3 regions of the Pedobacter sp. CG_S7 genome follow, and region 2 is predicted to be linked to each of the others. Evidence: riboswitches for the same ligand, from Rfam matches in the RefSeq annotation. Region 2 holds a riboswitch; each other region holds the start of a gene.
What was found. Region 2 has a riboswitch for cobalamin ahead of AAKU52_RS03540 (PKD-like domain-containing protein). Riboswitches for the same ligand answer to the same signal wherever they lie in the genome.
Positions count from the first base shown of each region.

Region 1 (8,060 bases), on a different contig from region 2:
ATAAAGCGGATACTCTTTTCCCACCTTCACCATGTATTCATCGCGGTGGGTTTTTGCTAAAATAGAAGCTGCTGCGATATTCAGGTATTTGCCATCGCCCTTAATAATGCAGGAATGGGGTATTTCAGGATAGGCTTTAAACCTGTTGCCATCAATACTTAAATATTGGGGTGGAGTGCTTAATTTTTCAATAGCCCGGTGCATCGCCAGAAATGAAGCATTCAGGATGTTGATTTGATCAATCTCCACATTATCAACCGATGCAACAGCCCAGCAAATAGCCTCTCTTTCTATAATAATACGTAAATGATCACGTTGCTTATGGCTAAGCATTTTAGAGTCGGTGAGCTCACCGGCAACAAAATCTTTAGGCAAAATAACCGCTGCAGCAAAAACAGGTCCGGCCAAACAACCTCTTCCAGCCTCGTCACAGCCCGCTTCTAAAAATTCTTCCTGGTAGCAGTTTAACAACATTTGCCAAAGATAAGAAATACGAAAGAAACTAAACCGTTACGTTTTGAGATTTTACATCGAAGGCATCCCTTAAGCCGATGGCCAGTAAATTAAAAGCATACACGGTGAGCATAATGGCCACACCAGGTAATACGGCAAGGTAAGCTGCATCCATAATGATATAGCCATAATGCTCCTTGATCATACTCCCCCAGCTAGGCATAGGCGGTTGTGCCCCGAAGCCAAGGAAACTTAACCCTGATTCCAATAAAATGGCCGAGGCAAAGTTGGCCGAAGCAACCACTAATATTGGTCCTGCTATATTGGGTAAAATATGTTTGATGATAATTCTGGGTGTCGAAAAACCCAATGCTTTCGAAGCCTCTACAAACTCTACTTCCTTCAAAGCCAATACTTGTCCGCGTACCAAACGGGCCACATCAACCCAAGTAGATAAGCCTACGGCAATAAATATTTGCCAGAAACCCTTACCCAAAGCAAAAGAAATAGCGATAACCAGTAAAAGAGAGGGCAAAGACCAGATTACATTCATTAACCAACTGATGCCTGCATCAACTTTACCGCCATAATAACCGGCAACGGCACCCAGGCTGATGCCAATAAACAGGGAAATTAAAACGGCCATTAACCCTACCGATAGGGAGACACGAATACCTAAAATCAATCGGCTCAGCATATCCCTGCCATACATATCTGTACCCAGCCAAAAGGTTTGCTGATAAACGTTTTTCCCCGAAACCAGTGGATAAGCAACTTCTTCTGCCTGTTCATCCTCACCAATATATTCTCTGGCTAATAGGGTGTTTCCAACTATCCGATGGGCTGTTATGGGAATACTTTTGAAGTTTGCTTCCTGTCCGTATAACATCTTTTCAAAAATACCGACTTCCTTTACTTTGTCGTTTCTACTGATGACCAGAAAGCTGAAGGTCCGCCCTGGCTTCTTATTACTTAGCTGTAAATGCATGGTACTGGCCATTGGCGTTTGATCTGGCGTTATTAAATAGCCAGCAACACCCATTAACATCATCAACAAGATAAAGAGCATACCGCCAAAGGCAAGCTTATTCTTTTTAAATTTTTTCCAGATTTTTTGCGTAGGACTTTGGTTGCTCTTGCTCATTTCACCATTCTTCCCTTCCAGTTGTACTTTCCAGAATTACCTGCAATGCCAATATAAATAAGGTATACAATATGCATGAGGTTGAGTATCGGTAGCAAAGGTAACAGTTCCCTCCTTTTTGCAAATTTAGTAACATCCCATAAAAATATAAATTCTATCACCATCTTCAGCAACAATTGCAGCAACGCTACTTTAAAAAAAGCTGGATTAAACAATCCTGTAAATAGATTTAAAAGAATGCTCAGGTTAAATAACCATACAAAAACCCCCAGAACGATGATGGATTTATTTTTATACCGTGTACTTTTCGAAGCCCAGCGTTTGCGTTGTTGTATAAATTCAGATATGGTAGGTTTGGCCTGTGTATAGACTAAAGCATCATAATTTTTGAGGAAGCCAATTTTATTGTCGTAACGTACAGCCATTTTGTGGAGCAGCAATTCATCATCGCCGGAAGCCAGATCGTCTATACCTTTAAAACCACCAACTTCATAAAATGCAGCCCTTTCATAAGCCAGGTTGGCACCATTACAGGTAGAAGGCTTCTTATTTCCAATGGTAGAAGCGCCCAAACCGATAAGGTATAAAAATTCTAAGGCTTGTGCGCGTTCAAAAAAGTTTTGCTCTGCAGTATACAGTACCGGGGAAGAAATCATTTTATAATCGTTCTCTTCGTAATAGCTTACAATCGTTTTCAACCAGTTTGGTTGCATCCTGCAATCGGCATCGGTGGTGATGATTAATTTTCCACTGGCATCGCCTATGGCAGTTTCTATAGCTTTCTTTTTATAAGAATTGATGGTTTTTTCTTCCTGCAGGCTAATCAGTTTAATTCTTGGGAAGCTGGAAATGATTTGCCCCGTTTGATCGGTTGAATGGTCGTCTATAAAAATAACCTCCATTAATGCCGGGTCATAATCCTGTGCCAGTAGGTCTGCTATGGTTTTAGCAATTTGATCGGCTTCGTTTCTTGCCGCAACAATGATGCTTACCGTTGTTGTGCCTCGCTTAATTACAGTCTTGTAGTTTTTCAATTGATGCCAACCTCTAATAAAAGACAGTACCACCAACAAATACACGAGCGTTAGAAAGGCAGAAAAATAATTAGCTGCGTTGAGTATTTCCAAAGAAATTGAGTTTAAAAACAAAATATGAGCCTAATATAGCAGGAATTATAATATTTATCAGCCAAATGCTGGCAGTGCAGGCTACAACAGCGGCATTTCTATCAGTTACATATTTAAAAAAGAATAATGCGGTCATACTCCTGATACCTATATCGAATAAATCTAAAGATGGCAGGGCCGATTGTACAAAAAACAGAATACAGACCATCATTACGATATCTGTGGCTTGCAGTTCAGGTACCAGCCAGTAAAACATAACAAAATATTGTGTACTGAAAACAACATACCTTGCCAGGCAAAAGAGCAGGATTTTTGATAATTCCACTTTTTTGTAGCGTGCCAACACTTTATAAAAGCGCTGGTATTTCCTGGTCCACCGGATAGACAATAAAATACGATTCAGCCACTTGATATTGAAATATAAAACGAGAAAGAACAAACAAAAAATTGAGGCAAAGGCACTTAAGGCAAGAAATAACTCTGTGTTGAGCAATTTAAATTGATAGACAAACACGCAGAGTGCTATGGAACCAAATACATTGGTTAAAACGAGCTGCCCAATATTACCCACGGCCATTGCGATTACGCCTATAATGCGTCTTTTAGGGGATAAAAAGAATACCCTGCCGCCGTATTCGCCTAAGCGGTTGGGTGTAAAAATAGCCCAGGTTAAACCACAAAACACAGACTCAATAGATTTCCAGAGACTCAGCTTTTCGATGCTTTGTATGAGTCGCTGCCATTTCATTGCTTCTAAGCCCCAGTTCAGTAACATTAGAAAGCACACAAAAGTCATAACGGTTACAATTTCATAACGGGGTATGGTTTGTAACATCAAAAGAAATTCTTTTAAATCATTATTGCTGCTGAGCTTCAAGTAGATAAACCAAAAGGCAAAGAATACAATTGCAATTTTGAGACTATAAGATAATAGCTTTTTATATGGGGCTGTCAAATTTTTACTTTTACTGTCTGCAAATATGCTTAATATTGTTCTATGTTGGTGGAAAAAAAGGAAAGGGTTATCATGGGAATTGATCCCGGCACGGCTGTAATGGGCTATGGGGTGATTTTGGAAAAGGGGAGCAAGATTGAATTGATCACCATGGGGATAGTGCGCATGGAACACCTGGACGATCATTTTTTGAAACTGCAGCGTATTTTCGAGAAAACAATTGTTTTACTGGAGCAGTATAAACCTGATGTTTTGGCTATCGAGGCCCCATTTTATGGCAAGAATATACAGGTGATGTTAAAATTAGGTCGTGCGCAGGGCATTGCCATGGCAGCGGCCTTATCGAAAAAAATTCCTGTAACAGAATATGCACCGAGAAAAATCAAGCAGTCGATTACTGGTAATGGCAGCGCCGGAAAAGAACAAGTAGCGGCAATGCTGCAACGATTGCTGAATTTTAAGGAAACACCAGAATTTTTAGATGCTACGGATGGTTTGGCGGTGGCTGTTTGTCATTCTTTTCAAAGAGTAGACACCAGTGGTAAGGGTAAGTCTTACTCCGGATGGGAAGCTTTTGCTAAGGATAATAAGAAAAGAGTACAGTAAAAAAAGGTATTGAAATCGAGGTTAACGCAATGTTAACGCAATGGTAACGCAATATTAACGCAATGCTGATACAATCAAACACTGCGTTAACATTGTTTAAAAACCCTGTTATGTTTATTTCAATATTGGAGTAGGTTTCTTGTCATCACCCATCGCCACAAAGGAAAACTCACCAGTTACTGCCTTTTCCCTTAATTCAGAATACATTTGCTCTATGTAAATTTCCACTTTCACTTTCATGCTGGTATTACCGATATGAGACACCATCCCTACCAGTTCAATGATGGTTCCGGCAGGGATTGGTTTTTTAAAATCGATTCTGTCGCTGCTCACTGTAACCATTTTCTGGCGACTAAAACGAGTTGCGGTAATAAAAGCAACTTCATCCATTAAATGCATCGCCGTACCACCAAACAGCGTATCGTAATGATTGGTGGTACTTGGAAATACAGCTTTAAAAATTCTCGTTTCTGAAGCTTTTATTTTTTCTTCTATTGTCATGTTATGATGGTTTTCCTTGTGGGTCTTGTTTAAAAAAGACACAAAATTAAGCTATTGAAATTTCAGTTTTGACAGCTACCCGTAAGGTTTTGGCAGCCTTTACCATTTCAATGAGGGCACTTTTTGTTTCTTCCCAGTGCCTGGTTTTTAATCCGCAATCTGGGTTTACCCATAATTGAGCGTCAGGAATTACTGCCCGTGCTTTTTCTAATAAAAACATCATTTCTTTACTGGAAGGCACCCTTGGCGAATGAATGTCATAAACACCTGGTCCAATTTCATTTGGATAATTAAATGCCGCAAAAGCATCCAGTAATTCCATTTGCGAACGGGAGCATTCAATGGTAATCACATCGGCATCCATATTTGCAATATGCTGAATGATGTCATTAAACTCTGAATAGCACATGTGGGTATGTATTTGCGTGGAATCCTGAACACCGCTGGCTGAGATTTTAAAGGCATTGACCGCCCATTGCAAATAATTTTCCCAATCTGCTTTTCTCAAGGGTAAACCCTCGCGTATGGCCGGTTCATCAATCTGGATAATTTTTATTCCTGCCTTTTCAAGGTCTGCAACCTCATCGCGTATAGCAAAAGCTATTTGTTTACAGGTTTGGGCACGGGGTTGATCGTTTCTAACAAACGACCATTGTAATATGGTTACAGGCCCGGTAAGCATGCCTTTAACCAATTTTGGGGTTAGTGACTGTGCAAATGAAGCCCACTTAACTGTCATTGGTTCCTGGCGGTAAACGTCACCAAATATAATAGGTGGCTTTACGCACCTGCTACCATAGCTTTGTACCCAGCCAAATTTAGTAAATGCAAACCCATCCAGCTTTTCGCCAAAATACTCCACCATATCATTTCGCTCAAATTCGCCATGTACCAATACATCCAGACCTATTTCTTCCTGGAAACGAATGGTGGCTATTGTTTCTTTTTCAATCAGGTCCTGGTATACTGCTGCACTAAGCAGGCCTTTTTTCAACTTTGTTCTCCAACTCCTTACTTCCGGGGTTTGTGGAAATGAACCAATAGTTGTGGTAGGAAAAAGTGGAAGCTGCAGGCTTTGCTGCTGTAAAACCTTTCTGTCATCAAAAGGAAGGTTACGGAGACTATCTTTTGCTGTAGCAGCAGCCACCCTTTGCTGTACGGCTGTTTGATGAATTAAAACAGAAGACCTGCGACTGTTGTTTTCTTCTATATTTTGTTGCAGTTTCGCTTCCAGGCTTTCATTTTTATGGGGATTAACCAGTTTACTTAGGGTAACTACTTCAGTTACTTTTTGTTTGGCGAAGGATAACCACTGTTTTATTTCATCCATTAAGGGCTCATTGGCCGTTTCGAGCGACAAATCACATGGCGAATGGATCAATGAACAAGAAGGGGCTAAGATTACCCTCTCCTCACCTAATTTCTCAACAGCGCTATTAATGAGTTTTAAGGCTTGCTCATAATCAGCTTTCCAAATATTTCTTCCATCTACAACACCAATGGAGAGTTTCATTTGGGAAGGAATTACCTCAAAAACAGCTTCTAATTGTTCCGGACAACGAACCAAATCTACATGTATGGCCTGCACAGGTAATGAAAATGCTAATTCTAAATTATCTCGAAGACCTTCAAAATAAGTCGCCACCATCAATTTAAGGTTTGGAAACAAACGCCTTATTTCTTTATAAACCATTAAAAAGGCTCTTTTCTCGTCTTCGGTTAAGTCCATGGCCAAAAAAGGTTCATCAAACTGTACCCATTCTACATTTCTTGCAGATAATTGCTGTAGCAACTGGATGTATACGGGCAATAAATTTTTGATCAGTGAGATCCTATGAAAGCCGGCTTCTTTCTCTTTCCCTAATAGCAGGTATGTGATTGGGCCTAAAATAACTGGTTTGGTAAAAAGCCCCAGTCTTTTAGCTTCCTCATATTCATCAGCAATCTTAGTTGAAAAAAGTTTAAACTGCTGATCTTTATAGAATTCAGGAACAATATAATGGTAATTGGTATCAAACCATTTGGTCATCTCCATGGCAATGATGTCTAATCCGTCTTTTTGATAACCTCTGGCCATGGCAAAATAAAGATCAATTTCTTTATGAGCCCCATTTAAAATGACTTCGTGGTAACGGGATGGAATTGCACCTACCGTTAAAGACATGTCTAATACCTGGTCGTAAAAGGAAAAATCGTTGGAGGGAATAAGGTCAATGCCTGCTTCTTGCTGCAATAACCAGTTTTGTTTGCGGATTTCCCTGGCTACCTGTTCCAGGTTTTGAAGTGTTGATTTGCCTGACCAATATTGCTCGCAGGCTTTTTTGAGTTCTCTGTTGCTACCAATGCGCGGGTAGCCTAGATTGTTTGTTAGCATTTTAATAACTTTTAAAGATTAATAATCTGTTAAAAGCTCTTTTAGCAGGACTTCGCAATGCGCGCTCATTAAAAAAGAGATAGAATTCGTTATAAACAGGCATCTTTCTCCATAGAGAAATGAATAGCCTATAAAATACATAAAAACCTGACCCCTGCTTCAAATCGCGAAAGCATTGTCAATTCGGTTTAGGCAGGTATCCTGACTTGTAACATTTTTACAAACCTTCCCATTCTTCTTAAGAACAGTGGTTATGATGAGTAAAAACCTTTTGTGTTACTTACAGTTGCGCGACAGTTCGTGATTTACACACGATTCCCTATTAATCTACAATTAAGCAAAACCTTTACCGGTTGATAAAGAAATAAAGTAAAGAACTTATGAGGTCAAATATAGCTTAAAAAATGAATTAACACTTATCGGCCCAATCATAATCTTGCAACTAACGGTCAATACCATTTTGCACACCACAATAGATTAAGCTTTTTCCAATCTTCAGCAATAACCAAAAGAGGCATTTCATTTTTTACAATGAAATGCCTCTTTTTAGTTACAGCTTATATAAAATTAAGCTGCTAGTATTTTAAATACTGCTTTACAGCAGATAAATGCACCTACAAGTAAAATAACCCAAGAAACAATGGATAAGATCATTGAATCACCTGCAAAACGAAGGAACACACCAACCATACTGGCAATGATACCAATAACTAATAATTGATAGATAGCGTTTTGATTTGCTCTTTGCATGCTTTCTGTATTGTGTTTTGGTGTCTGATCCATAATATTTTTCTAATTAATGCACAAAAATAATTATTAATTCCTTAATAAGGCATAATCCTTAATAAGTTTTTAAAGCTTTGATCCTTTGTTCTGCTTTTTCATTTTCTTTCAAGTCTT
Region 1 covers NZ_JBEONS010000006.1:90,070-98,129, forward strand. The annotation lists gene rnhB (ribonuclease HII) at 1-474, opposite strand, end outside; gene AAKU52_RS05650 (ABC transporter permease) at 503-1,597, opposite strand; gene AAKU52_RS05655 (glycosyltransferase family 2 protein) at 1,594-2,724, opposite strand; gene AAKU52_RS05660 (hypothetical protein) at 2,702-3,679, opposite strand; gene ruvC (crossover junction endodeoxyribonuclease RuvC) at 3,722-4,285, shown strand; gene AAKU52_RS05670 (acyl-CoA thioesterase) at 4,400-4,786, opposite strand; gene metE (5-methyltetrahydropteroyltriglutamate--homocysteine S-methyltransferase) at 4,833-7,160, opposite strand; cobalamin riboswitch at 7,335-7,523, opposite strand; gene AAKU52_RS05680 (hypothetical protein) at 7,728-7,943, opposite strand; gene AAKU52_RS05685 (5'-nucleotidase, lipoprotein e(P4) family) at 8,002-8,060, opposite strand, start outside.
Region 1: it holds a riboswitch for cobalamin, as region 2 does, so the genes downstream of both, metE (5-methyltetrahydropteroyltriglutamate--homocysteine S-methyltransferase) here and AAKU52_RS03540 (PKD-like domain-containing protein) in region 2, are expected to answer to the same signal.

Region 2 (8,060 bases):
TATAAGCCATTGCAGTCATATAAGCGGTTTGAAAAAGCGGCCATTTCCATGATTTTGTTTCCCGGTACACCACAGCAACAGTACTCATACATTGCATGGCAAAAGCATAAAACAACATCAGTGAAAAGCCGGTAGCAAAAGTAAAAATGGGCAAGCCTGTGTTGGCATCTTTAGCGGCCATCATTTTACTGCGGATAGTTCCAACATTCTCATCACCACCTTCCACACTATAAATCGTTGCCATAGTACCTACAAAAGCTTCGCGGGCGGCAAAAGAAGTAATTAAGGCAATGCCAATTTTCCAGTCAAAACCCAGGGGCCTGATGGCAGGTTCAATAGCATGGCCAAGTATGCCGACATAAGAATTTTCCAGCCGTTCGGCAGCGTGGTCTCTTTCCAGGGTTTGAATTTTAACAAGGTCTTGCCCGGCCTCAATTTCGGCATATTTCCTGTCAATTTCGGCAAAACGCTGAGGTGGACCATAAGTAGCCATCACCCATAAAACGATAGAAATAGCGATAATTACCTTACCCGCTTCCAGTACAAAAGTTTTAGATTTTTCATACATCGTAAGCAGCACATTGCTCCAGCGGGGCATACGGTAAACCGGCAGCTCCATAATAAAGTATGACTTCCCTTTGGCCTTGATCAGGAATTTCATTACAAAAGCCACCAATACAGCCGCTAAAATACTGATCAAATACATGCCCATCAGGGTTAAACCCTGTAGGTTTATAAAACCAAAAAGATGTGTTTTGGGAATGATAAGGGAAATTAATAAAGTATATACCGGTAAACGTGCAGAACAACTTACCAGCGGAGAAACCATAATGGTAATGATCCTGTCTTTCCAGCTTTCAATGTTACGGGCACTCATGATAGAAGGCACAGCACAAGCTAAACTGCCAATCATAGGCACCACAGACTTACCACTCAGGCCAAATTTACTCATCACTTTATCCATCATAAAGGTTACGCGCGACATGTAACCTGTATCTTCCAGCACAGAGATGAAAGCAAATAAAATAGCGATCTGTGGAATAAAAATAATAACTCCACCTAGACCTGCCAGTATACCATCTAAGAAAAGATTAGTTAAAAGACCCTCAGGCAGGTGCTGGTGACCATAATTTGTTAACTGTGCAAAACCTAATTCAATGAGTTGCATTGGGTAGGTCGACCAAGAAAATATGGAGTTAAAGATAAAGAAGAGAATGAAAATAAAGATAAAAAACCCCCAGAACCGGTGAGTAAGTATGCTATCAAGTTTATCACTAAAGATAAATTTACGGGCAGCCCCGGTATCTTTAATTACACCCGTAAGTATGGTACTTAAATAACGGTAACGGGAAATGGTTTCTGCAGCCTGCTGTTTGGAAGACTCAAAAGCGGCATCCTTTTTTATTTTTTCAAGAGCCAGATGTGTTGGCGGTGGAATATTAGCGATATGCTGGTGCTGGTGCAGCAGCTGCAAAGCATAGTAATCATTATCGGTTTTAAGCAGGGTTTTAACCTGCGCAATAGCTTCAGGAGCTAAAATAGTTACATCGGCACCAGGAAGTTGGGTAGCGATGGTGGCACGGTTAACAATGGCCCTTTTTAATTCGTCGAGGCCAACATTGCCCCGGGCTGAAATAGCGACAACCTGTATGCCAAGTCTTTCAGCAAGCAGGTTAACATTTACTTCCAGGCCCTCCTTAGTTGCCATGTCAATCATGTTGAGGGCAAGAATTACCGGCAAGCCTAAATCGGCAACCTGCGTGTACAACAACAGGTTTCTTCGCAGGTTAGTGGCGTCGGCCACTAAAATAATGAGTTCAGGGTGACTAGGGTTATGCTGATCAGCAAGAACCTGGAACACAATACTCTCATCACTACTTTTCGGGTATAAACTATATGTACCTGGAAGATCTACGATCTCCGCCTGTTGCTGGTTAGGAAGTTTACAATAGCCAACCTTCTTATCTACAGTAATTCCAGGAAAGTTTCCTATTTTCTGGTTTAGTCCGGTTAATAAGTTAAACAGTGTTGATTTTCCTGTATTAGGGTTACCAACTAAGGCAATTTTAATATCAATAGCCAAATCCTTTTTATGAGATGATGATCACTGATGCTTCTTCTTTACGCAAACAAAGCTGATAACCAGCTACACGTATGGCCATAGGGTCACCAAGTGGTGCAAAACGCTCTACTTCAACAACTTCTCCAGGCAGACAACCCATCTCCATTAATTTTACTGACATTTCAAGATCTGTAAATGCTACAATAGTTCCTTGTTCTCCCTTACTTAATTGCGATAGTTTCATTGTACTAAGTTTGAGCGCAATTTAGCCTTTATTTATAACTAATCCAAATAAAGAAATGACTTCCTATAGTCTCATTCTCATCCGCTGTCCGCCACCACGTTGCTTACTATTTTCTCCAGGCATATTTTTTCCTCCCATACGATTTAAGGAGTAAGTAAAGGAAAGCATGAAATAGCGCTTCAACACATTGTAGTTTAGATCTGTAATGGTGTTATTGCTAGAGGTACGAATAATCCCTTGATTTTGGTTCAGGATATCATTTACAGCAAACTTAAAAGTTCCTCTATTTTTAAGGAACTGTTTACTGATATAAGAATTGAACAATACATATTTAGTATCAAATGCAGCCCCTCTGCCGGTATTCTGGAAATAATCAACATCGGCAGCGATACGCACCTCACCCGGAAAAAGGTAACTGATATCGATTGTTGGGTTCATGGTATAATAAGTGGTGTTCTGATTAGGGTTAGCAGAGTAAGTACTTCTGTTCAGGGTACCATTAATACCCGCAGTAAAATCGAACTTATCAAAGGAAGACACTAATTTATAGCCATTGGTTAGACTGTAATCATTAGAAATATTTTCGATGGAATTGGTAAGGTTAACTCCTCGGCCATAAGAACCCCTCAGGTTAATATTCAGGTTTAATTTATTACCCGGAATAATTGGAAGCCCCAGCGAAGAGCCTGCATTTAAATTATATACCCCCTTAACGTTTATAGGTAAGATGGCAATTTTACCATTCCTGGTGGTATCAGCATCATTGGTAATCAGCATGCTGTTATTACCAAAAGCATTTAAGGTTTGATTGGCGTTGATATACAAGAAAAAAGAGCGATAATTAGAAAAGTCAAAATTGTTATATACAATATTCAAATTATTGGTAAATGAAGGTTTAAGGTTCGGATTACCAATGGGGATGCTTTGCGTATTGGAGTTGTCTGGAATAGGTTGAATTTGCGAGATACTTGGTTGCTGTGTGTTACCACGGTAATTGATCCTGATGCGCTTGCTATTGCTAAAGGTATAGCGGAACTGTGCACTTGGTGTAAGGTTATAGATATTCTGTTTAATTACCATACCGGTAGTTATGTTATCATTTTTTCGATCTGTATTTTGAACAGCCAAACCAGCATTCCAAGTGTATTTCTTTTCTGTCTTATTAAAACTGAACCCTAGCGAATTGGTTAAGGTTGTATTTTCATAGGTATTAGTAAAAGTATCATCAATCTGGTCATACCTGGAAGTAATGGGGTTAAAGTTATAGGTAAATCGTTGTGATTCGCTAAAGTTATAACGGTTTTCATAATTTAATTCCAAACTAAAAGTTTTCGATAAAGGTTCGGTATAGACTAACCTGGAGTGGTTACCGAATGAATTGCTTTTGGTATCGTTAAACTGGTTGGTAAATTCCTGTGCAGTTCCCGCAGCATTGGTCGTATAGTTTTGTATATCATTGAAATTTTCTGAATTACTATCGTTCCAATTGGTATTTACGTTTAAAGACAAGGTTCTGCCGAGGCGAAGGAATTTTCTTCTTAACAACACGTTATTCCTTAAAGAAGGAGAAGTAGACTTGGTTGTATAAGCCTGTTTACCTACAGTTTGTGAATTATTGAACACATTAGTGTAATCACTGTTACGGATACCATTCGATTCGGTAAAAGTGAAGTTTGGCTGTATTTTAATGGTCGTAGCCGAATCGATTTTAGTATCTATCATGAAGTTAAAACGGTGATTCAGTCTCTCAGTCGTACTTTTTAAGTGGTTAGCAAAAGTTGTTGTTGTATTACCAAGTAAGTTTTGTCTGAAGCTGTTTTGTTCGTTGAACAAGGAAGTTTTATTAAAAAAGTAACTGGCGTTGATTTCCGTTTTATTCTTAAAGATATTGGCATAATTTAAACCTGCTGCATTAGTAGTGGTAATACCCTGAGGCGAACCATTGCCACCGCCGCCTTGTCTGCCTCTGCCACCACCTTCACCAAAGTTTTGCTTGTTAACATTGTTAAACTGTGCCACAACAGACATTTGTTCATCATTATTAAACTTATTGATATTTACGTTCACATCATAACGGTCGTCGGAGCCATAGCCTATATTAGAATTACCAAAAACACCGTTTTTTCTATCTTTTTTAGTGATGATATTGATAATTTTCTCCCTATTACCATCATCAATTCCTGTAAATTGCGCTTGTTCCGACAATTGATCAATCACCTGGATTTTGTCGATCATATCTGCAGGCAGGTTTTTTGTGGCCAATAGCGGGTCATTTCCAAAAAACTCCTTTCCATCCACTTTAATTCTGGTAATAGTTTCTCCCTGTGCTTTGATAGAGCCGTCTTTGGCCACTTCTACACCGGGTAACCTCTTCAGCACATCTTCTACTACCGCATTTTCGCGCACTTTAAAGGAGCCGGCATTAAATTCTATAGTATCTTTTTTTACAACTACCGGGGGCACTTCTCCAATTATTTCTACTGTATTTAAATCCAGACCAGAATTTTCCATACTTACGGCGCCCAAATCAACACGACTACCGGCTAAGGAAACGGTAAAATCTTTGGTTACACTTTGCAAGCCCAGGTAAGCTACATACAAACGGTAATTACCAGGCGCTAATCCTTTAAATTCAAAACCACCATCGGTAGCAGTATTGGCACTTCCAACTACACTAGAGTCCTTCAGACTTTTTACAGCTACAGTAGCATAATCAATGGGAAGCTTGTCTTTAGCATTTACGATGGTTCCTGTTGCAGATCCATTGTTATTCTGGCCAAAGGCCATAGTAGCGAACATCATTACTCCTAAAAGTAACAAGCCTGGGGTAAAAATTCTCGTCATAACGTAATGATTGCAGTTAATCAAATGTATAGACTAGCCTTGAGGAGAATAGATTAGTGTAGCCTGTTTATTTTAAAGTAACATTCTTAATACAAGCGAATATTTATTTTTTACTATAATCGGCAACATGGAGCAATACATAACTAAATACCCCCATCAATACGCCAATCATATCACACCAAAAATCCCACCACTCCGCAGAGCGGTAACTGAAGAAAAACAGTTGGACCAATTCGATTCCCCCACCAATAGATGCAGTAATTAAAATAATCTTGAAAATTGTTAAGATACTAAAACTGTAATTATGTTGGTACCTGATTTTACCAAAAAAGAGCAATACGGTAAGCACATAAAAAAACCCGAGGTGCACCAGCTTATCAAAACCTTTAAAAAAAACGCCAGTGCTTTCCGAGCCTGGCGTTTTCATAAAACAAAGTATTGAAATGAGTATGGTCCAGGCAATTGCCCAGCCCTGATACTTTAATCCTTTTAAATAACTCATTAATTAAGCGCCAACTAAAGATTTATAGGCAGCTGCATCAAGCAAATCATTTACATTAGCCGCATCAGCTAAAGTAACTTTAACCATCCATCCAGCACCATAAGGATCTGAATTCACTAACTCAGGGTTATCATTTAAAGCAGGGTTAACCTCTAAAACAGTTCCAGTAACGGGCATAAACAAATCAGAAACAGTTTTCACGGCTTCAACAGTTCCAAAAACATCGTCTTTATTAACTACTTCACCCAGGGTATTGATGTCGATATAAACGATATCACCTAATTCGCGCTGAGCAAAATCAGTAATTCCAAGGTAAGCTTCGTCGCCTTCCACTCTAATCCATTCGTGGTCTTTAGTGTATTTTAATTCTGATGGAAAATTCATATGTACTTAATTAGTTAATTGTCAATAATTTAAACCTATTTAACAAAAGTCTTGCACTCAAATTTGCCCAACTTTAAACAGAGTGCTAATTTAACACTATTTGTATTATTTACGACAAATAATATTAATCAAGATGTGATATGTTCAAATAACATGGAAATTAAAGTTTACCTGTTCATGAAACCATCATTATAAAATTTCATTTAAAATAGTTCGCAATTATTTCATACGTTTGCATCGCTTTGGTTTCTGGTTATATTAACCAGGATTAAAAGGGAATATGGTGAAAATCCGTAACTGTCCCGCAGCTGTAAGCTCTATAACGATATCCAAATCATCGCCACTGTTCAAAATAACAAAAGAATGGGAAGGCAGGAACATCGGGAGTAAGTCAGAAGACCTGCCATAAGTTTTAAAATTTCATAGCTTTCGGGGATTGAAGCTTGACATGAATACTTTTTATTTGAGTTCATTTCATTAATCTACTGTTTGCTGTGGGTATAAACTCACAACAAAATGACTAAAATATTTCTGGGCATACTATGCCCCAGTACTTCTTTCCATTTCCTCCTGTATCTTATTCCAGAAAGTTTACTGTAAAAATTAATTGCATTAGTTTATAATAATCTTTGAACAAATAAAAAACAATTACATGAACATTAAAAATTACCTAACAACAGTTCTTTTACTTACCGTATTGCTTGCAGGTTGTAAAAAAGACAAAGAAGTACTTCCAGAAGTTACATTTTCTATCGCTGAAGATGTAGTAGCGACAACAGTAAATACGAAAATCACATTTAAGGCTGCTGCTTCGAATGAAAAAGCGATTCAGCATGAATGGAGACTTAATAATGAGGTTAAAAGCACAAATGAAAGTTATGAATTTACACCCACTAAATCAGGCAAATATATCATAGGGTACACGGCATCAAATGCTGCAGGAACATTTACTCGTCAATATACAGTAAATGCAAGCGCCCCAATTAAACCTATTACCCCTGAAAGTAGTTTATACGTAACAAAACTTATTGAATATTTACCTGCTCCGGGGCAGTTCATTAACAAAGCTCCCGGAAATAGGATCAGTGCGGAAAGCATTCTTGGAAAAAAAGGTATGGTAACTTTAGGCGCATGGGGCGGATATATTGTGCTTGGTTTTGACCATACCGTCATCAATCAGCTAGATAAAGAAGATATTATCATTTACGGAAATGCGGGTCTTACCAATGCAGAACCTGGCATTGTATGGGTTATGCAGGATGAAAACGGGAATGGTATTGCAGATGACACCTGGTATGAAATTGCAGGAAGTGAATTTGGAAAAGACGGCTATATACGCAACTATGAAGTTACCTATACCAAACCAAATCCGGCAACAGCTAAAGTAGCGTGGAAAGACAATAAAGGAAATTCAGGGTTTGTGGAAACCAATGTGTATCATAAACAATCTTATTTCCCAGAGTGGGCAACAGATGTGTATACATTAAAAGGAACTTTACTCCCATCAAGAAATATTAATATGACTAGCCCAACGAATATCACCAGTGCTCCATTTGGATGGGGCTATGCAGATAACACCGCTGGTGGAGATAAAATCGATATTGCAAATGCCATAGATAAGGAAGGAAAGAAAATTAACCTGGAAGGTATCGACTTCATTAAGATACAGACTAGTATCCAAGCGAATATGGGTTGGCTAGGAGAATTTTCTACTGAGGTATTAGGGGTAGCAGATATGAATTTAAGATAGCCATCTTTGGTTTTAGTTTAACGTCATTCTTAAACTAAAACCAAAATTACTAAAAGAAGTATTAAAGGTTTGGGAAGTATAAGGCTGAGTAAGGTTAGAATCATAGAAAACCTTCACGTTAAAACGCTGGTTTAAAATGTAATCTACACTGGGCCTAAAAGTAATATTTTTAGCCCCTGCCGAAACTTCCCCCTCTAACACATCAGCCCTGTAAATAATCGTTTTATTATCCCGTAATGCAATATCCAACTTGATGTCCATGTTATTGTCCATT
Region 2 covers NZ_JBEONS010000003.1:143,136-151,195, reverse strand. The annotation lists gene feoB (ferrous iron transport protein B) at 1-2,083, opposite strand, end outside; gene AAKU52_RS03560 (FeoA family protein) at 2,091-2,306, opposite strand; gene AAKU52_RS03555 (outer membrane beta-barrel family protein) at 2,370-5,150, opposite strand; gene AAKU52_RS03550 (VanZ family protein) at 5,254-5,652, opposite strand; gene gcvH (glycine cleavage system protein GcvH) at 5,656-6,036, opposite strand; cobalamin riboswitch at 6,263-6,458, shown strand; gene AAKU52_RS03540 (PKD-like domain-containing protein) at 6,689-7,786, shown strand; gene sov (T9SS outer membrane translocon Sov/SprA) at 7,799-8,060, opposite strand, start outside.

Region 3 (8,060 bases), on a different contig from region 2:
CCCTGCTACAATGATCAATAAATAGCTACCATATTGCCAGTAAAATCCAGTATAAAACCAAGTAAAGGAAGGGTAATATTCTTTATATATATAGTTGTTGATAAACAAATCGCTGAGCCAGGTGGCCGCAATAGGGATCAAAAATATTTGCCATTTTTTATTGAAATAAGCTGCTCCAAAAAGTCCGATTGCGGCCAATGGTGAGAAATTAGGTAAATGCGGCAGCGTTCGTGAAAAAGCCGCTAGTAAGATGAACAAGATCAATATACTTGTTCGCAGGTTAATTTTTTCTATTGTGCTCATTTTTATAGTCTTAAATAATAAATTTCAGTTGATTAAGTTGTTTGTTTTTATGCAGTTCTAAATGTACTATTGCGCCATAAGGAAGCGCGATCCGGAAAGAATTTTCTAAAGGCAAGTCTAAAGCCCAGCTAATTATGCTCCTCATATTGCCTGCATGGGTAATGATGGCTATGCGTTCATAAGGTTGCTGAAGCAGGTTCATTAAAAAACTACATGTTCTATCGTATAAAGCCTTATAGTTTTCTCCATGTGGCAATGCCTGGTTTACAAAATCATCCATCCATACCTGTAACTCATCTGCAGGAAGATCATCCCATTTTTTGAGCTCCCAATCTCCAAAATGCAGCTCTTTCAGCCTGTCGTCTTCTTCCACGTGCAGCGAAAGTTCTTGTGCTAAATGCAAGCATCTTTTCAGTGGACTGCTGTAAAATACTTCTGGCTTTACACTGATTCTGGACTTTATTAACCTCAATTCTTCTTCAAACAATTGTTCGTTTATAGGAATATCTGCCTGACCATAACAAATTCCTTTTGCTACAGCAGGAGTGGTGTGGCGCACTAAATATATTTGCATATACCCACACAAAATAAAAGGATTACTACAAAAGCCACCTGTTGCAATGCGCCTAAACAATCTCCTGTATAGCCGCCAATCCACTTTTGGAAATACCGGGCTAAATAAATCTTAACAAGATAAAGCGGAATACAGACTAAAAGTATCCACCAGCTTTGGAATAATAAAAATGCAGGAAACAACCATAAGGCGCTGATTAGAAAATCTGGTAGCGACAACTGTTTAGCTAAGGGTTTAATTTTACTACTGGCATCTTCCCGTGCATAGTTATGTGTACGCATCATGGTTACCGCGGTAAAGCGACTGCCAACATGAGCTAATAAAACAGCTTTCAGGCAAAATGTGGCATTAAAAGTTAGTAGTTCTGTTAGGGTCAATATTTGTAAAGCAAAAATAAGCAGTGTGCCTACCACTCCATAAGCACCCACACGACTATCCTTCATTATGGTTAGGATTTTTTCTGTCGTCCAGCCCCCGCCAAATCCATCGCAAACATCAGAAAACCCATCTTCATGGAAGGCTCCTGTTATAAGTACACTCGCCACTAAAGCCAAAACCACCACAATAGCTGGTGGAAAAATAAAGTGGAGGCTATAAATGATCATTACCGCCATGCCGCCAACAATCCAACCAATTAAAGGGAAATAGCGGGTTGCCTTGTTAAGAAATTCTTCTGAATGGTCAACCCATGAAGGACAGGGGATACGGGTGTAAAACATTACCGCGGTAAAAAATACTTGTAATTCATATTTCATGGAAAGATAGATTAGATTTTTGAGGATATGTTTGCACTTTCAAAACTTGCCATTTCTTCCAAAAAAAGTACTGCACTTTGAATAATAGGATAAGCCAGGGCACATCCTGTTCCTTCGCCTACACGCATACCTAGATTGACTAAAGGTTTTGCGCCTATATAGCTTAACAAATGCCGGTGTCCTTGTTCATTGCTTTCGTGACAAAAGATGGCATGACTAGAAATTAAGTTATTAATCTCTTTTGCACATAAATAAGCTACGGTAGCTATAAACCCATCCACCATAATTAACATGTTGTTTTCATAAGCATTTAACATGGCAGCGCAAATTTGCGCAATTTCAAATCCGCCGAAAAACATTAAAGCTTCCTTTGCATCTTTCGGGTTGGCATGCTTTGCTTGCGCCTGCTTCAAGAGGGTTAATTTGCGCTGCAACCCAGCTGCTGTTAATCCTGTTCCTTTGCCAACACATTGTTCTAAGGGTATATTTGTTAAGCAACTCATGAGCATGCTCGCAGATGAAGTATTTCCTATTCCCATTTCGCCAAAGCCAATAATGTTACAGCCACTATTGGCGATAGCATTTACCAGTTGCCCTCCTTTTTCAAAACATTGCTGCAACTGCGTTGTGGTCATTGCTTTTTCATGTAGAAAATTGCGTGTGCCATAGGCAATTTTAGCATCAATAAGCTGCTCGTTTTTTGTGAAATCAAAATTTACACCTGCATCAATAATGTGTAGTGCCAGCTGGTGCTGCCTGCAGAAAACATTAATTGCTGCCCCGCCTTTTAAAAAGTTTAAAACCATTTGTACGGTAACATCGGCAGGGTAAGCACTCACGCCTGCCTCGGCAATACCATGATCAGCAGCAAAAACTAAAATCGCAGGCTTGATAAGCTTGGGTGTTAAGGTATTTTGAACCGCACCAATTTGCATGGCCAGGTCTTCTAATTGCCCTAAAGCACCCAATGGTTTAGTTTTAAAATCTATTTTCTGTTTTAACGCTTCGTGAATTGGCATTTGCTATAGTATTTATAAAAACAGTTTCTTCGTGCTTTTGCACGAAGAAACTGTTACTCTTTATTTATTAACAAAAACTATGTTATTAGGTAAAAGACCTGTTTTAATACTATATTTTTTATTTCCATCTTTATCGAAACAAAAAACCTCTCCGCTGGTGATAAAATCTTTTGCATCTGTTACAAAAACTTCACCTGTTAACTCATCCACGGCAATACCATACATATAAGTGAATTTAGTTCCATCGCTGATGAAATTTTCTTTCTCCATCTTTTCTGTTTTCGTGTTAAATACCTTAATCTTACTGCCAGTAGCAGTTACATACATAAAGTCTCCATTTACCACCATCGATCCACCACTAAAATCTACCTGGGTTTTAACTAAATCTGTCTTGCTGTCTATGGTAGCCAAACTTGATTGGACGGTTTCATAATTTCCAGTAGAAAGCACATAAACATCTCCATACTGATCTGCAACAACTCCTCCTGGGTTTTCAACCACAGTAATTTTTTTTATTTCTGTCATCGTCGCTAAGTCTACTACAGAAACCGTATTGTCGTAATTTGGATAATCTAGTCCCCCGCTATTGGCAACATATAATTTTCCGTTTGCAATAGCCATTTGCTCGGGGTTACGGCCAACTTTAATGTATTTTTCGATGGCTAAAGAAGCTGTATCTAAAACTGCAATAGTACCATCGTAACTAGAAATATAAGCTTTGTTTTTATTGAAAACAATGTACCGTGGTAGTCTTCCGGTAGTACCATCTTTGAGGTCTATTTTTTTGATCGAAAGACCGGTTTTATGGTTAATAATTTCTAGTGTACTTGACACATTAACCACGATATACATTTTCGATCCATAAAGTTTTATGTCGTTCCCCGTATCTCCTAGTCCACGGCCATTCACAGTAGAAAACTGATCTGCAATCAATGCATGGTTTTCGTAATTATAATAAGTAAGGGTGCTATTATTTGAATTCATTATCCCTTCGTTCAAAACATATAAACCTCTGCGTTCTGCTTTTGGAATTTCAGGTTCGATAACTATGGCATCATTTTTTTTACAAGCACCAAGGATGCCTACAGCCAGTAAAAGGCCAATTAAATAATTTTGTTTGAATGGTTTCATGTTTTATTTATTAAATTGTTATTTGAAAAGTAAACCTGAAAGAGCGGCCCGGCATGGGGAAACTTCTGATAAAGGCATAAGACTGATTGTAGAGGTTATTGATTTCTGCTGATAGGCCAACAGGCAATTGTTTTAATTTTAGCTGATAGTGAATAGATAAGTCACTTACGGAGAATCCGGGAACAAAATATTCGGGCAGGTTTTCAGTTAAATAATACCTGGAGGAAGAAATAATTTGGTTGTAAAAAAGGCCTAAATCACCTCTTTGAAACCCTATATTCAAAGCCAGGTTATGCTTTGGTGTATAAGGTATTTGATTAAGGTAAACAGCTGAGGTGGGGTCTGTAGTGTTTAGTGCTTGTTGGTAAGTGTAATTACCTGTAAAACTAATTTTCATTGCCCTGCTTAAAGGAAGTTGGGTTTTTACGCTCACATCAATGCCGCGGATATCTACCTCACCTAGATTTAGCATGGTCCAGGTAAAAAGGTCTTTATTAGGTATGGCAATAATCTTGTCTTTTACCTTGTTATAGTAAATGTCTGCTGTTAAACTGAGGTAATCAATAACTTTCGTGTACGCTTGACTATAAGTGATTCCTAAATTATACTGTTTAGTATATTCTGGTGTTAAATTTCGTTTACCAATGCGGGTATAATAAAGGTCATTAAACGTAGGGTTGCGGAAAATGTCTTTATAAAAAGCCCGGAGCTGTATACCGGAATCCTCAAAGAGGTCGTAGCTGGCAGAAATAGAGGGCGACCAGATCATTTTTGACGGTGCCGGACTGCCAACTTGCACTTTTTCATTAATAGCGGTATTTAAAATGTTTGCATGGAGCTGCAATTTATTGAATTTAAATTTTGTAGCCAGGACATTTAAATAGGTATACCTTGTAGGATAGGAATAGGTGTAGAAGTTGGTCTTTAATTTGTTAAAGGCCAGGTCGCTAGCCAGAGAAATTTCCCAATTCTTCATCAAGTGATAGGAGAGCGCCGCAGAGCCATAAATTTCAAGTTGTGTAAAACGTTGGTCGAGTTCTCTAATTTCGTTGAGGTAATCGGGGTCAAGGTAACGCAGGTAATTATGTGAAAACTTGGCACTAAGTAATAATTCAAAACCCTTTTTCCAATACTGTTGGTAGTTGCTTTGTAGGGTAAGGTCTCGGTTCCATAAGTGCTGATGGGTATAAGGATTATAATAAACCACTGCTCCTGGCAAACCACGGTCTGAATGCGCATAATTAGCGCGGAGCTGGAAACGATTGCTATCGGTGCCATTCCAGTATAAAGCGGCATCGGTTTGAAATACGTTTAAGTCTGAATTAGTACGGGTGGCTAAAGTATCAGAGCCATCGCCATCAACCTTGTATTTATAGCGGCCATGTGCTTTTTGCCAGGTATTGCTTAAATTTAATGACCAGTTGCTATTTATTTTTTGCTGATAAAGCAAGGATGGATTAAATAAGCCAAATGAACCTGTTTTTAAACCCAATTTAAGCCGGTAGTTTTTTTCTTCTGTAAATTCTGGGGCGAGGCTTTTAATAACCAGCATACTTGCCGATGCGTAAGCCCTTGCAGGCTGTAGTATGAGTTCTGGCTGCCCATTGTAAAGGGTTATGGAAGCAATGTTATCGAGGTTAATTTTGCCAAGATCAATTTGCCCGTTTTGTGTATCGCTGATGGTTATGCCGTCAAATTGCACGCCGGTATGGTTGGCACCAAGGCTTCTAACGGATACGGTTTTTAAACCGCCAATGCCGCCATAATCTTTAATATTAACCCCCGAGAAGTTCCTGATGGCATCGGCAAGGTTATGAGCACCATTGCGTTTAAAATCGCTGGCATTAATTTGTTGGCTGGGTTGAAGGCTTTGTACTTTAGGTGGGGGCGTTGTAAAAACTTTTACCTCTTTGAGCGTATTACTGCTGTCGCTCTGTGCAAAAGCATACACGGAAAACAAAAAGAAAATTGTTGTAAAAAATAGTTTTTCCATACTTGCGCTACTGCACAGCAAACAGTATAAAGCATACTGAAAATGGAAATACCAAAGGCATCTTCATTCCAGCTTCAATCCCCGAAAGCTATGAATTATATTATGCGATGGCAGGTATTCTGACTTACTCCCCTTGGTATGGTCTTCCCATTCAAACAGTTGAACAGTGACGCTAAGTATATACCTTAGTTAATGGAGCTTACAGCTGCGGGACAGTTCTGGAATTACACCAGATTCCCTTTTAATCCATCCTGAATGAACAGGGGAGGAACCAAAAGCAATGCAAAGGTAGGTATATTTCTGCTGTTTATTTTAAAATAAGTTAATGTTTGGCTAAGGAGTGGAAGTTACCAGGGCTCAGCCTGGCAGGGAGCTGATAGGGACCTGCTACCGGATTTCCCGAACGAGGTCCCTATCAGCTCCCTATAAGGTCCGGTTTTGGTCCTGCCATAGGTTAAGCTAAACTGCATTTGTTTTATCTCTTCAATTATGCTTAATTTAAGCGATTGTTAATCACACAAAAAACATCAATTATGACGGCAATTGACATCAGCAATTTAGAACCTCAGCAACTTTGGCGTAATTTTGCCAATTTAAACGCAGTGCCTCGCGCTTCGAAAAAAGAAGAGCGGGTTATTGCCTTTATAAGGGCTTTTGGTGAAGGGTTAGGTTTAGAAAATTTACAGGATGCTGCGGGAAATGTAGTCATTAAAAAACCGGCAAGCCTGGGTATGAAAAACCGTGAAACGGTAGTCTTACAAGCTCACCTGGATATGGTGCATCAAAAAAACGGGGATACGGATTTCGATTTTGATACCCAGGGTATCGACATGATTGTTGATGGCGATTGGGTAAGGGCGCGTGGTACCACTTTAGGTGCTGATAATGGTATTGGCGTGGCTACAATTATGGCGCTTTTGGCCGCCGATGATATTGTGCATCCTGCTTTGGAAGCGATGTTTACCATCGATGAAGAAACGGGTATGACAGGTGCTAAAGAGTTGGATCCGGTTAATTTCTCGGGTTCGATTTTATTGAATTTAGATACCGAAGAGGATGATGAGCTGACTATTGGTTGTGCCGGTGGCATTGATACCAATACCAATTATACTTATGCACAGGTTGCTGTTGATCAAGAGGATATAGCTTTTGAAATTACCTTGAAAGGGCTGCTGGGTGGTCATTCAGGTATGGATATCCACAAAGGTAGGGGCAATGCCAACAAGTTAATGAACCGATTGCTATTTGAAGCCCTTAAAACGTTGCCACTGCAGGTTAGTTTAATAGATGGTGGTAGTTTAAGAAATGCAATACCCCGGGAATCTAAAGCGGTTGTTGTGGTGCCTGCTGCTCAAAAACTCGCTTTTCTAGCTTTTATCGGTGTTTTTGATGCTGTTTTGAAAGAGGAGTACCATACTGTAGAACCTGCTTTAAATATAACCGTTAAGGAATGTCTGCTGCCGGACATGGTTGTAGATCAAGCGGTATTGGTAAAAATTATTAACGTCTTGTATGCCGTGCCCAATGGGGTTTTCCGCATGAGTCCGGATATCAGTAACCTGGTTGAAACTTCTACCAACCTGGCTCGGGTCATCATAAAAAATGGTGAATTTATTACCCAATCCCTGCAACGAAGCAGTGTGGAAAGCACTAAAACTGATGTAGCAAATGCAGTTGGCGCTGCTTTTGAAAATATAGGCTGTTCGGTATCCCAAAGTGGTGATTACCCGGGGTGGAAACCAAATCCTGATTCGGAAATTTTAAGGCTCATGAAAAAGTTATACCAGCAAAAATTTGATAAAGAACCTAAAGTTGAGGCTTGCCACGCAGGACTGGAATGTGGTATCTTAGGATCCCATTTACCTGGTATGGACATGATTTCTTTCGGTCCCACCATCCATGGGGCACATTCTCCAGATGAATGTGTACAGATTTCTTCGGTTCAAAAATTCTGGGGCTATCTTTTGGCTGTGCTGAAAGAAATTCCTTTGGTTAAAGGATCATAAAACGCAGAAAATGCTTCAAATCAATTTCGGCCCTTTTCCATTACTTGAAACACAACTTTTACTGTTAAGGGCCGTTGCCGAAACAGACGTTGCGGAGGTTGTTTATGCGGTTAATGTGGCTGATGAGCCTTGGCGTTTGAAAACGCTATTAGGCTTCAGCAACATCATAAACTACAACCTTTGTCCATAGGAGGCTGCAATTTTTTATAAATTCCAGGTGTAAAGGGTGGTTTTGGTAAACGGCTTGTCCTGCAAGGTCGTCGAAAAAGATTAATTCGG
Region 3 covers NZ_JBEONS010000001.1:393,902-401,961, forward strand. The annotation lists gene AAKU52_RS01775 (DUF6580 family putative transport protein) at 1-303, opposite strand, end outside; gene cobC (alpha-ribazole phosphatase) at 314-877, opposite strand; gene AAKU52_RS01785 (adenosylcobinamide-GDP ribazoletransferase) at 862-1,632, opposite strand; gene cobT (nicotinate-nucleotide--dimethylbenzimidazole phosphoribosyltransferase) at 1,644-2,651, opposite strand; gene AAKU52_RS01795 (DUF5074 domain-containing protein) at 2,712-3,782, opposite strand; gene AAKU52_RS01800 (TonB-dependent receptor plug domain-containing protein) at 3,793-5,775, opposite strand; cobalamin riboswitch at 5,868-6,066, opposite strand; gene AAKU52_RS01805 (aminoacyl-histidine dipeptidase) at 6,309-7,781, shown strand; gene AAKU52_RS01810 (Dabb family protein) at 7,930-8,060, opposite strand, start outside.
Region 3: it holds a riboswitch for cobalamin, as region 2 does, so the genes downstream of both, AAKU52_RS01800 (TonB-dependent receptor plug domain-containing protein) here and AAKU52_RS03540 (PKD-like domain-containing protein) in region 2, are expected to answer to the same signal.